2 regions of the Lysinibacillus sp. CD3-6 genome follow, and region 1 is predicted to be linked to the other one. Evidence: riboswitches for the same ligand, from Rfam matches in the RefSeq annotation. Region 1 holds a riboswitch; the other holds the start of a gene.
What was found. A riboswitch is a leader RNA that binds a small molecule or an ion and turns the genes downstream of it on or off. The one in region 1 is predicted to bind lysine.

Region 1 (4,873 bases):
ATCAACTTCAGTACCAACTTCAGCTGCTTTAATCGTTGCCATCAGACCAGCTAAACCGCCGCCGACAACAATTATTTTGCTTTTCGCCATGATTATTTCTCACTCCTCTTAAAAAATTGCAATGATTGCATGCACTATTATAGTAGCTTTTATTAAATTAAACGAAAGCTAAAATAGCAGCCACACCAACTACACTTAGAATTACGAAAAGAACGTTTGTTACATAAGTAGCAATCTTTTGAGACTGAGGAGATTGTGTGATACCCCAGCTTACTAGGAATGCCCATAAGCCATTTGATAAGTGGAAAGTTGCTGATATAATACCAACAATATAGAATCCAAGCATAAATGGATTATTTACGATATTTGCCATCATGTCGTAATCAACGTGTGTACCAAGCGCTTTTTGAATACGAGTTTGGAAAATATGCCATGCAATGAAGATTACTAAAAATACACCTGTGAAGCGTTGTAATGAGAACATCCAGTTACGGTATGTGCTGAAACGCCCTGTATTTGGTGTAGCAGTGAATGCGATGTACACACCATAAAATGCGTGGAACATTAATGGAATATAGATGACAATCCACTCTACTAGGATAAGAAATGGAATCTTTTCCATTACTGCGGTTGCATCATTGTAGCTCTCTGCTCCGCCTACTGCTGTAAAGTTAATGAATAGGTGCATCGTTAAAAACAGACCTACTGGAATGATACCAAGTAGAGAATGTAAGCGACGCCATAAAAACTCTCGATCTTTCGACAAGACTGTTACCCCCCTTAGTACTTAAAATAGCACAACAAAAGAAGTCACCATTTTGTAAATGATACTCCATTGACTGTGTATTTCATCATGGTACAATATTATGACATGTTTATTGTACTCTCAAGAGCTACGAGCGTCAAGGTAACATAGAGTTTTTAATAGCCCTCATTATAGAAGCAATCTAGTACATAACGTGTCGTTTCTTCTCGAAAATTCTACCTTTACTTTATTGACGCTGAATTATAAGAAAATTCTAAGAAAGAAGGATTTCTATGTTAAATAATCCATCTAATACAATCTCACCATTTGGATATGAGTTAATCCGTGATCATATTCTATCATCTATTCTCGGTAAACATGAAGATGACGTACTATATTGGGCTGGAAAAGAGCTTGCACGGAAGTTCCCTTGTAAAAGTCAAGATGAACTTATCGCATTTTTCGCGGATGCGTGCTGGGGTACTCTTGAATTGACAAAGGAGTCTAAGGATGGACGTATTTTCCATTTAACAAATGAGCCAACCCTTTTGCAAATTCAAAATCGGAGCTTTAGATTGGAAGCAGGGTTTATTGCTGAACAAATCCAACAATCAAAAGGATACTTAACGGAATGTTATGATGAGAAGCGCGAAAAGCAACAGCAAGTCATGTTTACAGTTAAATGGGATGTTAAAGAGCGTATTATGAATACAATACCAAATAGATAAGCTTGTAAGTATTGCGATTTTGTTAGAAAAGCAATCCTTTTTCAGCGTCGACAAAAGGCAACATGCCTTTTGTCTTTTTTTATTATAGGTATCCATCGGCATATTCCTGGTTGCGTTGATAAGCGGAGGCGGGCGACTCCTGATGAGAACGTACAAAACGTAAGACGCGGGCATTTCGCGTTAGCCAAGGTGACGGCTTACGTTTGTGCCCGCGGAAAGCGCCCGCCCGCAGCGGAAATCAACCGCAGAAGTCTTCTATATTATTTTATAAAAGAAGATTAGCTATTGGATTCTTAGTCATCAATATTTATTTACCAAAGTGCTTAGTTGATTGGAGCGCAGGGTGGGCGACTCCTGCGGGAATGCACAAAACGTAAGACGCGCCAGCGAGGGTGACGGCTTACGTTTGTGCCCGCGGAAAGCGCCCGCCTGTAGCGGAAATCAACCTATGTAGTTATCTATAGAAAGCTACTATTCGTGAATCTCCTCTGCTAAATTAAACTCATCATGTAATGCGTTTGCAGCGCGAATCATCTCGTCCTGTGGGACAACAACAGAAACTTTAATCTCAGAAGTACTGACCATTTTTACTGCAATTTCTTCTCGACGTAAGCGATCAAACATTCGTGCTGCAACACCTGGATTTGACGCCATGCCTGATCCAATAATCGAAACTTTCGCTAGTCCAATTTCAAAATCTGCAAAGCTAAAACCAAGTGATAATTTACTATCCTCTAGTACACGTAAAGCATCAGCAAACTCTTCTTTTAAAATGGTAAATGATACAGATGGTCTCACACCTTCAATAATAGCTTGCACAATAATATCAACATTAATGCGATTCTCTGCTAGGATAGCAAACATATCTGCTAACGATGCAGTAGAGTATGTATCATAACCGATAGTTAGGCGAATGATATCAGACTCATAAGCAACACCACGTACGATTAAATTTTTCTCCATTTCAACTTCCTCCTTCAATAAAGTACCTGCTGTATCTTCTACACTTGAACGAATAATGACAGGCATTTGAAACTTTTTAGCAAGCTCCACTGCCCGTGGATGTAAAATATGTGAACCTAAATGGGACAGTTCAAGCATTTCATCATATGAAATCTCCTTTAGCTTTCTTGCTTTTTTTATAAACCTAGGATCTGCTGTATAAACACCATCTACATTTGTATAAATGTCCACACGTTCCGCTTCTAATGCAGCTGCAATGGCTACTGCCGTTGTTTCGGCTCCACCTTTACCAAGCGTTGTAATATTATTTGCATTAGAAATGCCCTGCTCTCCCGCAACAACGACAATTTGACCTTGTATCAAATGTTCTTTCATACGGCACACATCGATATGGTCGATACGTGCATGAAAATGTTTCCCATCTGTTTGCACACCAGCCTGCCAGCCAGTCAAAGATACTGCATCATAGCCCGCCTCCTGTAAAGCAATTGCAAAAAGGGCACTTGCGAGTTGTGAACTCGTCGAAAGTAGTACATCCATTTCACGTTTAGAAGCATCGTCTGATATACCACGTACCATCTTTGCTAAGTCTTTTGCTGTGCGTCCCATCGCAGCTGTCACTACTACAACATCATAGCCAAGCTCTTTTTTGGCTATCGCTATTTTTGCGACCTCTTGAATTTGCTCGGTTGAAGCGATTGCTGGTCCGCCAAACTTTAATACAATACTCGCCATTATTATCATTCTCCTTTTATCGATTCGTCTCTAGAACAGCAAAAAGGCAGCCTTCACATAACGTGAAAGCTGCCTGCAACATGTACAATAAAAAGCTTGCGCATGTGTGATAGCTCTCCGAAACGTCAAGATTCGACAGTCTTACATCTATTAAATGCAAAACCAGCAAAGTATCGGAAACAACGATACTTCACTTCGGCAAGCTCCCCTTTCACACACCATCATTGGATTTGTCCATCCTTCAATGTGCTACTATTGAATCTTGCACCTCTATCATCACTTAAAATAGTGAAATTATTCATTTTTACCTTTATGAAAATATATGCTCTGCCCACATATTCTTCATCTAAAGTGTAATAGAACATATCAGTTTTTCACTGCTTTGTTCTATCACAACCTTAGCACATGTCTAATCCTTTGACAACGTCTGTTGCTGAAAATAATTGTAAATGCTGTTCGCTAAGTTCGCAGGTATTCCCGCTTCTTGAAGTGCAAGCTCACTTGCTTCACGAATCTTTTTAACTGAACCAAAGTGCTTCAATAATTGTTGCTTGCGTTTTGGCCCAACACCTTCAATGCCATCGAGAACAGATTGAATAGCATTTTTCTCATGCTGTTGGCGTAAAAATGTAATCGCAAAACGGTGTACCTCGTCCTGAATACGCTGAAGTAAATAAAACCCGTCACTTGTCCGCTTTAATGCAATGACCTCAGGTGGATCACCAAATAAAAGCTGGGATGTATTATGTTTTTCATCTTTTGCTAAGCCAGCAATTGGGATAACAAGTCCAAGCTCGTCCTCTAACACTTCTCGCGCGACTTCCATCTGTCCTTTACCACCATCTATTAGAACTAAATCAGGCAATGGCAAGCCTTCTTTTAATACTCTTGTGTAACGGCGACGTATCACTTCTTGCATTGCTCCATAATCATCATGTTTTGCGGCAGTGCGTGTTTTATATTTACGATATTCCTTCTTAGCAGGCTTACCATCAATAAATACAACCATTGCTGATACCGCATCAGCACCATGCATATGACTATTATCAAAAGCTTCAATGCGGAGAGGTGCTGAAATTCCCATCGCTTCCCCGAGTGCCTCGCAAGCACCTATTGTACGCTCTTCCTGTCGCTCAATTAGCTGGAATTTCGCCGCCACTGCAATTTCAGCATTTTTCATAGCTAAATCTACTAATTCTTTTTTTTGCCCTCGCTTCGGTGTTAGCACTTTAACCGCTAATAACTCCGTTAAAATTGCTGTATCTATCGACGGAGGAATAAAAATTTCCTTAGGCTTTATATGCTCAGGCTTTTCATAAAAGCGTCCGACAAATGTTAAAAATTCTTCTTCAACATCCTGATAAATCGGGAAAATCGAAACATCTCGTTCAATCAACTTACCTTGACGAACGAAAAATACTTGCACACACATCCAACCCTTTTCAACTGCATAACCGAATACATCGCGGTTCGTTGTATCACTGGACACAATTTTTTGCTTTTGCATAACCGTTTCTATATGTGCAATTTGATCGCGGAACTCCTTCGCTCGCTCAAACTCTAGTTGCTCCGCGGCAGCTAACATTTTCTGTTCAAGCTCTTTTTTTACTGACTCCACGCCACCATTTAAAAACTTCGTCATATCTTCAATCATATCGTGATATACTTGAGCATCAATTTCTTTTACACACGGTGCTAAGCA
Region 2 (4,873 bases), 1.5 Mb from region 1:
GCTTATTATTATTTCTGCTGGTCAAGATCCAGGCATGTTTGATCCACTTGGACGCATGAACATGACTGCTGAAGGCTTTGCAGAGTTAACAAAAATTATGATGAACTTAGCTAATAAGCATACGGATGGAAAAATCGTCTTCTGTCATGAAGGTGGTTACAGTAACGCTTACGTTCCATTTTGTACATTGCGCATTATTGAAGAATTATGTGGCGTGAAAAGTGATGTAGAGGATCCATTCCAAGATTCACAAGGATATCCCGATTTTGTAAACGAAGTAGAAAAGAAAGCAATCAATGAGGTTATTTCAATCCAATCAGCTTATTGGCCATCATTAAAAGTTACTGTTTAAATTGTAAACACTATTATTATATTAAAAATAATTATTAAGAGGGAGGGTATCTATGAGCAATTCTATCGAGGAAATTAGTTATGAACATATTCCTTTAGAACAGCGTAATGGCACTGCCAAAGAGCTATTTTTTACATGGTTTGCCGCAAGTACCGTTTCAACAACACTTGTAACAGGATCTCTAGCTATCGTATTAGGGTTGAATTTTTGGTGGTCACTTGTTGCTATCCTATTAGGACACGGCATAGGAGCTGCAATTATGGCACTCCATTCTGCCACTGGTCCTAAAGCAGGTTTACCGCAAGTAGTACAAAGTAGAGCACAATTTGGCTACTTCGGAGCTATATTGCCAATGTTAATCATTCTAATCATGTATTTAGGCTACGGAGCTACAAATACCGTTCTAGTTGGACAAGGAATGCAGGAAACACTTGGCCTTAATATGAACGTAACGGTTATTGTAAGTCTAATCCCAATGGTATTACTAGCTATTTTTGGACAAGGCTTACTTCAAAAGTCGATGAAAATCTATACAATTGGCTTTACAGTAGTATTTATTATTTTGTCGATTATGATTTTAACGAATGTTTCAATGGAGCTTTTAAATGCTGGTAATTTTTCTTTCAGCCAGTTTTTATTAATGACTTCCATTTGTGTAACATGGCAGATTACATATGGTCCATATGTATCTGACCATTCAAGATTTATCCATCCTTCACAATCTAAAAAGGTATTTACTTATAGTTACCTTGGAAGCTTTGCTAGTTCAGTTTGGTTAATGGTTTTAGGTGCAGCCATTGCCACTATGGTTGTGAATGGTAACGTTATGGCGCAAATTAAAGATATGGGCTCATTAGGTTTCATTATTGCACTATTATTATCTCTTGGTGTCCTCGTTATTAACTCCTTAAATATTTATGGAGCAGGCATTATTATATTATCGATTGCAAGTAACTTTTTAACGTTTAAAACATCTGCGAGACTACGGACAATTACTTCCATCGCAATTGGTATTATTATTGCCATTATTGCAACTTGGAGCTCAAGCAATTTTATGGCTAATTTCCAATTATACTTAGGGTTTATTTTATTCTTTATTATCCCTTGGAGTATGATTACATTAACTGATTTTTATATTTTAAAGAGAGTACATTACCCTCCAGATGAGTTCAACAAGAAGGATGGCATTTTCGGAAAAATTAATATACCTACAATGATTATTTACTTGTTAACTATCTTTATTCAAATTCCGTTTATTAATACGGAGTTATATGTAGGTCCTATTGCAAAAATGCTAAATGGATTGGATATTGCATGGCTTGTCGGTGGTGCGGTTTCTTTCCTATTATATATTAGCTTTTCTAAATTAACGGCACCTGCCAAGCTTTCTGTTGATGTTTATCCAACGGCTAGTGTGCCTGAGAATAATTAATAAATATGGTTCGCCAGGCTTCCCCAGGCCTTTTTAAAGCCCCTGTATAGTAATTTCATACAGGGGCTTTACTTATGTTATTAAACATCTACCTTTTCGATGTTGCGGATTGCTAAATAGGCAATGACTATCCCTATAATTGCTAATGTTATCGGGATTACGATAATATCATTCAATGAAAATGCACCCGTATTTGTAGAAACAACCATCACAATCAACAGAGAGGACAGTATTGTTGTTGGTACGGAGTATTTTTTCATACCAAAATACAATGGAATTAGTGCCATACTGGATGCCGCTACAGCATTCATTAATACGGAAGGAATGCGAAAAAGCTGCCCTCTAATTAATAGGACAGCTTTCATTTCTATTTCTCTACTTTTAAATCACACTGTTGCAGTGGAATCATTTTCGTTTTATGTTTTATTTTATAGCCCAACCACAAGGCGATAAACAGTGGTATCCCGATATAAGAAACAAGGACACCATACCAGTCAACCGAATCACCTGTGAAAGCTGTATAATTTTGACCAATTACAACAATCATACACAATGTAAATGCAAAGAGTGGTCCGAATGGATACAGCTTTGCTTTATATGGTAGTAATTTTAGGTCTAAGCCTTGCGCTTCATACGCTCTACGGAAGCGATAATGACTAAATGCAATACCAAGCCATGCAATGAAGCCTGACATCCCCGAAGCGTTTAAAAGCCACATATAGACAACGCCATCACCAAAGAATGATGCTAAAAATGCTAGGCAACCGACTGCTAATGTTAGCAGTAATGCGTAAATCGGAATTCCGCGACGGCTAAGCTTTGCGAAAATTTTAGGTGCGTGTCCATCTACTGCTAATTGCCATAACATACGTGATGATGCATATAACCCCGAATTACCTGCAGACAACATCGCTGTTAATATAATGGCATTCATTAATGATGCAGCAAAGGCAATACCTAAGCGGTCAAACACTAGTGTGAATGGTGAAACAGCAATATCTTCAGATAATAAACGAGCATCTGTAAATGGAATTAACATCCCAATTGCTGCAATGGCTAAAATGTAAAATAAAATAATTCGCCAAAAGACTGACTTAACCGCTTTCGGAATATTTTTACCAGGATCATCAGTTTCCCCAGCAGTGATTCCTAATAGCTCTGTCCCTTGGAACGAGAAGCCTGCTGCTAGAAATATGCCGAATGTAGCAAGGAAGCCACCATGGAATGGACCATCACTTATAAAGAAATTCGTAAAGCCGACTGGTGCTTGTCCTCCTAAAATACCAAAAATCATCAATAGACTGACGATAATGAAAACAATAACAGTCGCAACTTTTATCATGGCAAACCAATATTCACTTTCACCATAGCTTTTTACAGAAAGTAAATTGAATGTTAGTACGATCGCAATAAATATGACTGTCCATAGTGCCGAAGAGCTGTCTGGGAACCAGTACTTCATTATAAGAGAAACTGCTGCAATTTCAGCGGCAATTGTAATCGCCCAGTTATACCAGTAGTTCCAGCCAAGTGCAAAGCCAAGCGCTGGATCTACAAATTTTGTTGCATACGTACTAAATGAACCTGATGACGGCATATAAGCTGCCATTTCACCCAAGCTTGTCATTAAAAAGTACACCATAATGCCGATTAATGCATAAGCAAGAAGTGCACCACCTGGTCCAGCCTGTGCTATAGCACCACCACTGGCTAGAAATAGCCCAGTTCCGATAGTACCACCTAACGAAATCATTGTTATATGGCGGCTTTTTAATTCTTTTTTCAACTCTGGTGCTTTATGACCGAGCTGATTAACTTTTATTTCACTCACGTTAAAGCTTCCTTCCTTTTATAAGAGGCAATAAAAATGCCATCACATGAACGTTGTGATGGCTAAGTAAATCCTCTGTTTCTTCAAAATGATAGCACAACACGTTGTCCAACGTGACAGTTCTGTTCCTTTCGGAGACAGCCCCAGCATGAGGTTTTCAAGTCCCCTCACACTTCGGCAATATTTCCTTTCAGCTAACATCTTCAATGCTTGTCATCTCCACTAGCTTACTAATAAATACCGCGACCTCTACCTCAATACAAACATGAGGCATATAATTATTAAATTTATGATGTGTCTTAGTTTAACATACGACCTAAGACATTTCAATAAAACGATTAATGTTCTGTATTTTATGAATATTCTACTATTTTTATTAATGTGATAAAGTGTTATAGTGGTTCGAATTATAACTGTTCTATCAGGGAGGTACTTATTTTGACAACTAACGAAGAATCTACTTATCCTAGCAGAAAGATTAACTGGAAGGGCACAACGCTCTTATTAGTTATCGGTGTAATTTTTCTTGCTTCGACATTACGTATGCCATTAACGGTTGTAGGACCAATTATTTCCTTCATTCGTGAGGATCTCGGTATATCTAACGTACTTGCAGGCTTTCTAACAACAATTCCATTGCTTGCATTCGCACTAGTGTCACCTATTGCCCCAATCGTTGCAAGAAAACTAGGACTAGAACTAACTCTTTTTCTATCAACCATTTTATTAGCACTTGGGATTGTACTGCGCTCACTTGGAACAACAGGGTTACTCGTATTCGGTACAATGATAATAGGTGTAGCTATTTCATTTGGTAACGTCCTCATCCCAGGGTTACTTAAATTAAAATTCCCTTATCATGTTGGTTTACTAATGGCATTCTTCACAATGTCCATGAACTTAACGGCTGGTATTGGCGCTGGTATTAGTTATCCTATAGCCAATGCATCTCTTGGCTGGCAAGGTGCACTTGCCATCGCTATAGCTCTTGTCGTCGTGACTATCTTAATTTGGATTCCTCAATTAAAATTTAATAAGCCTGAACCAACTGTAGCTACTACGAAAACTCGTATACCACTGTGGAAATCACCAGTTACTTGGGCAGTCACTGGCGCAATGGGTTTACAATCGTTATTATTTTATACAACTGCAGCTTGGATTCCTGAAATCTATATTGCCCAAGGAATAGCAGCAGATCGTGCAGGTTGGATGTTTTCAATCATGCAAATTTCCCAAGTACCTATGGCTCTAGCTGTAC

Region 2: linked by a shared signal. The riboswitch ahead of FH508_RS01200 (amino acid permease) and the one ahead of FH508_RS17565 (aspartate kinase) in region 1 are both predicted to bind lysine.

What each region holds. Positions count from the first base shown of each region.
Region 1 is NZ_CP085880.1:3,520,353-3,525,225, forward strand. It holds gene sdhA (succinate dehydrogenase flavoprotein subunit) at 1-90, opposite strand, end outside; gene FH508_RS17555 (succinate dehydrogenase cytochrome b558 subunit) at 158-766, opposite strand; gene FH508_RS17560 (YslB family protein) at 1,039-1,473, shown strand; gene FH508_RS17565 (aspartate kinase) at 1,945-3,171, opposite strand; lysine riboswitch at 3,274-3,452, opposite strand; gene uvrC (excinuclease ABC subunit UvrC) at 3,581-4,873, opposite strand, start outside.
Region 2 is NZ_CP085880.1:246,771-251,643, reverse strand. It holds gene FH508_RS01215 (class II histone deacetylase) at 1-352, shown strand, start outside; gene FH508_RS01210 (purine-cytosine permease family protein) at 405-1,784, shown strand; gene FH508_RS01205 (hypothetical protein) at 1,865-2,149, opposite strand; gene FH508_RS01200 (amino acid permease) at 2,152-3,615, opposite strand; lysine riboswitch at 3,700-3,875, opposite strand; gene FH508_RS01195 (CynX/NimT family MFS transporter) at 4,054-4,873, shown strand, end outside.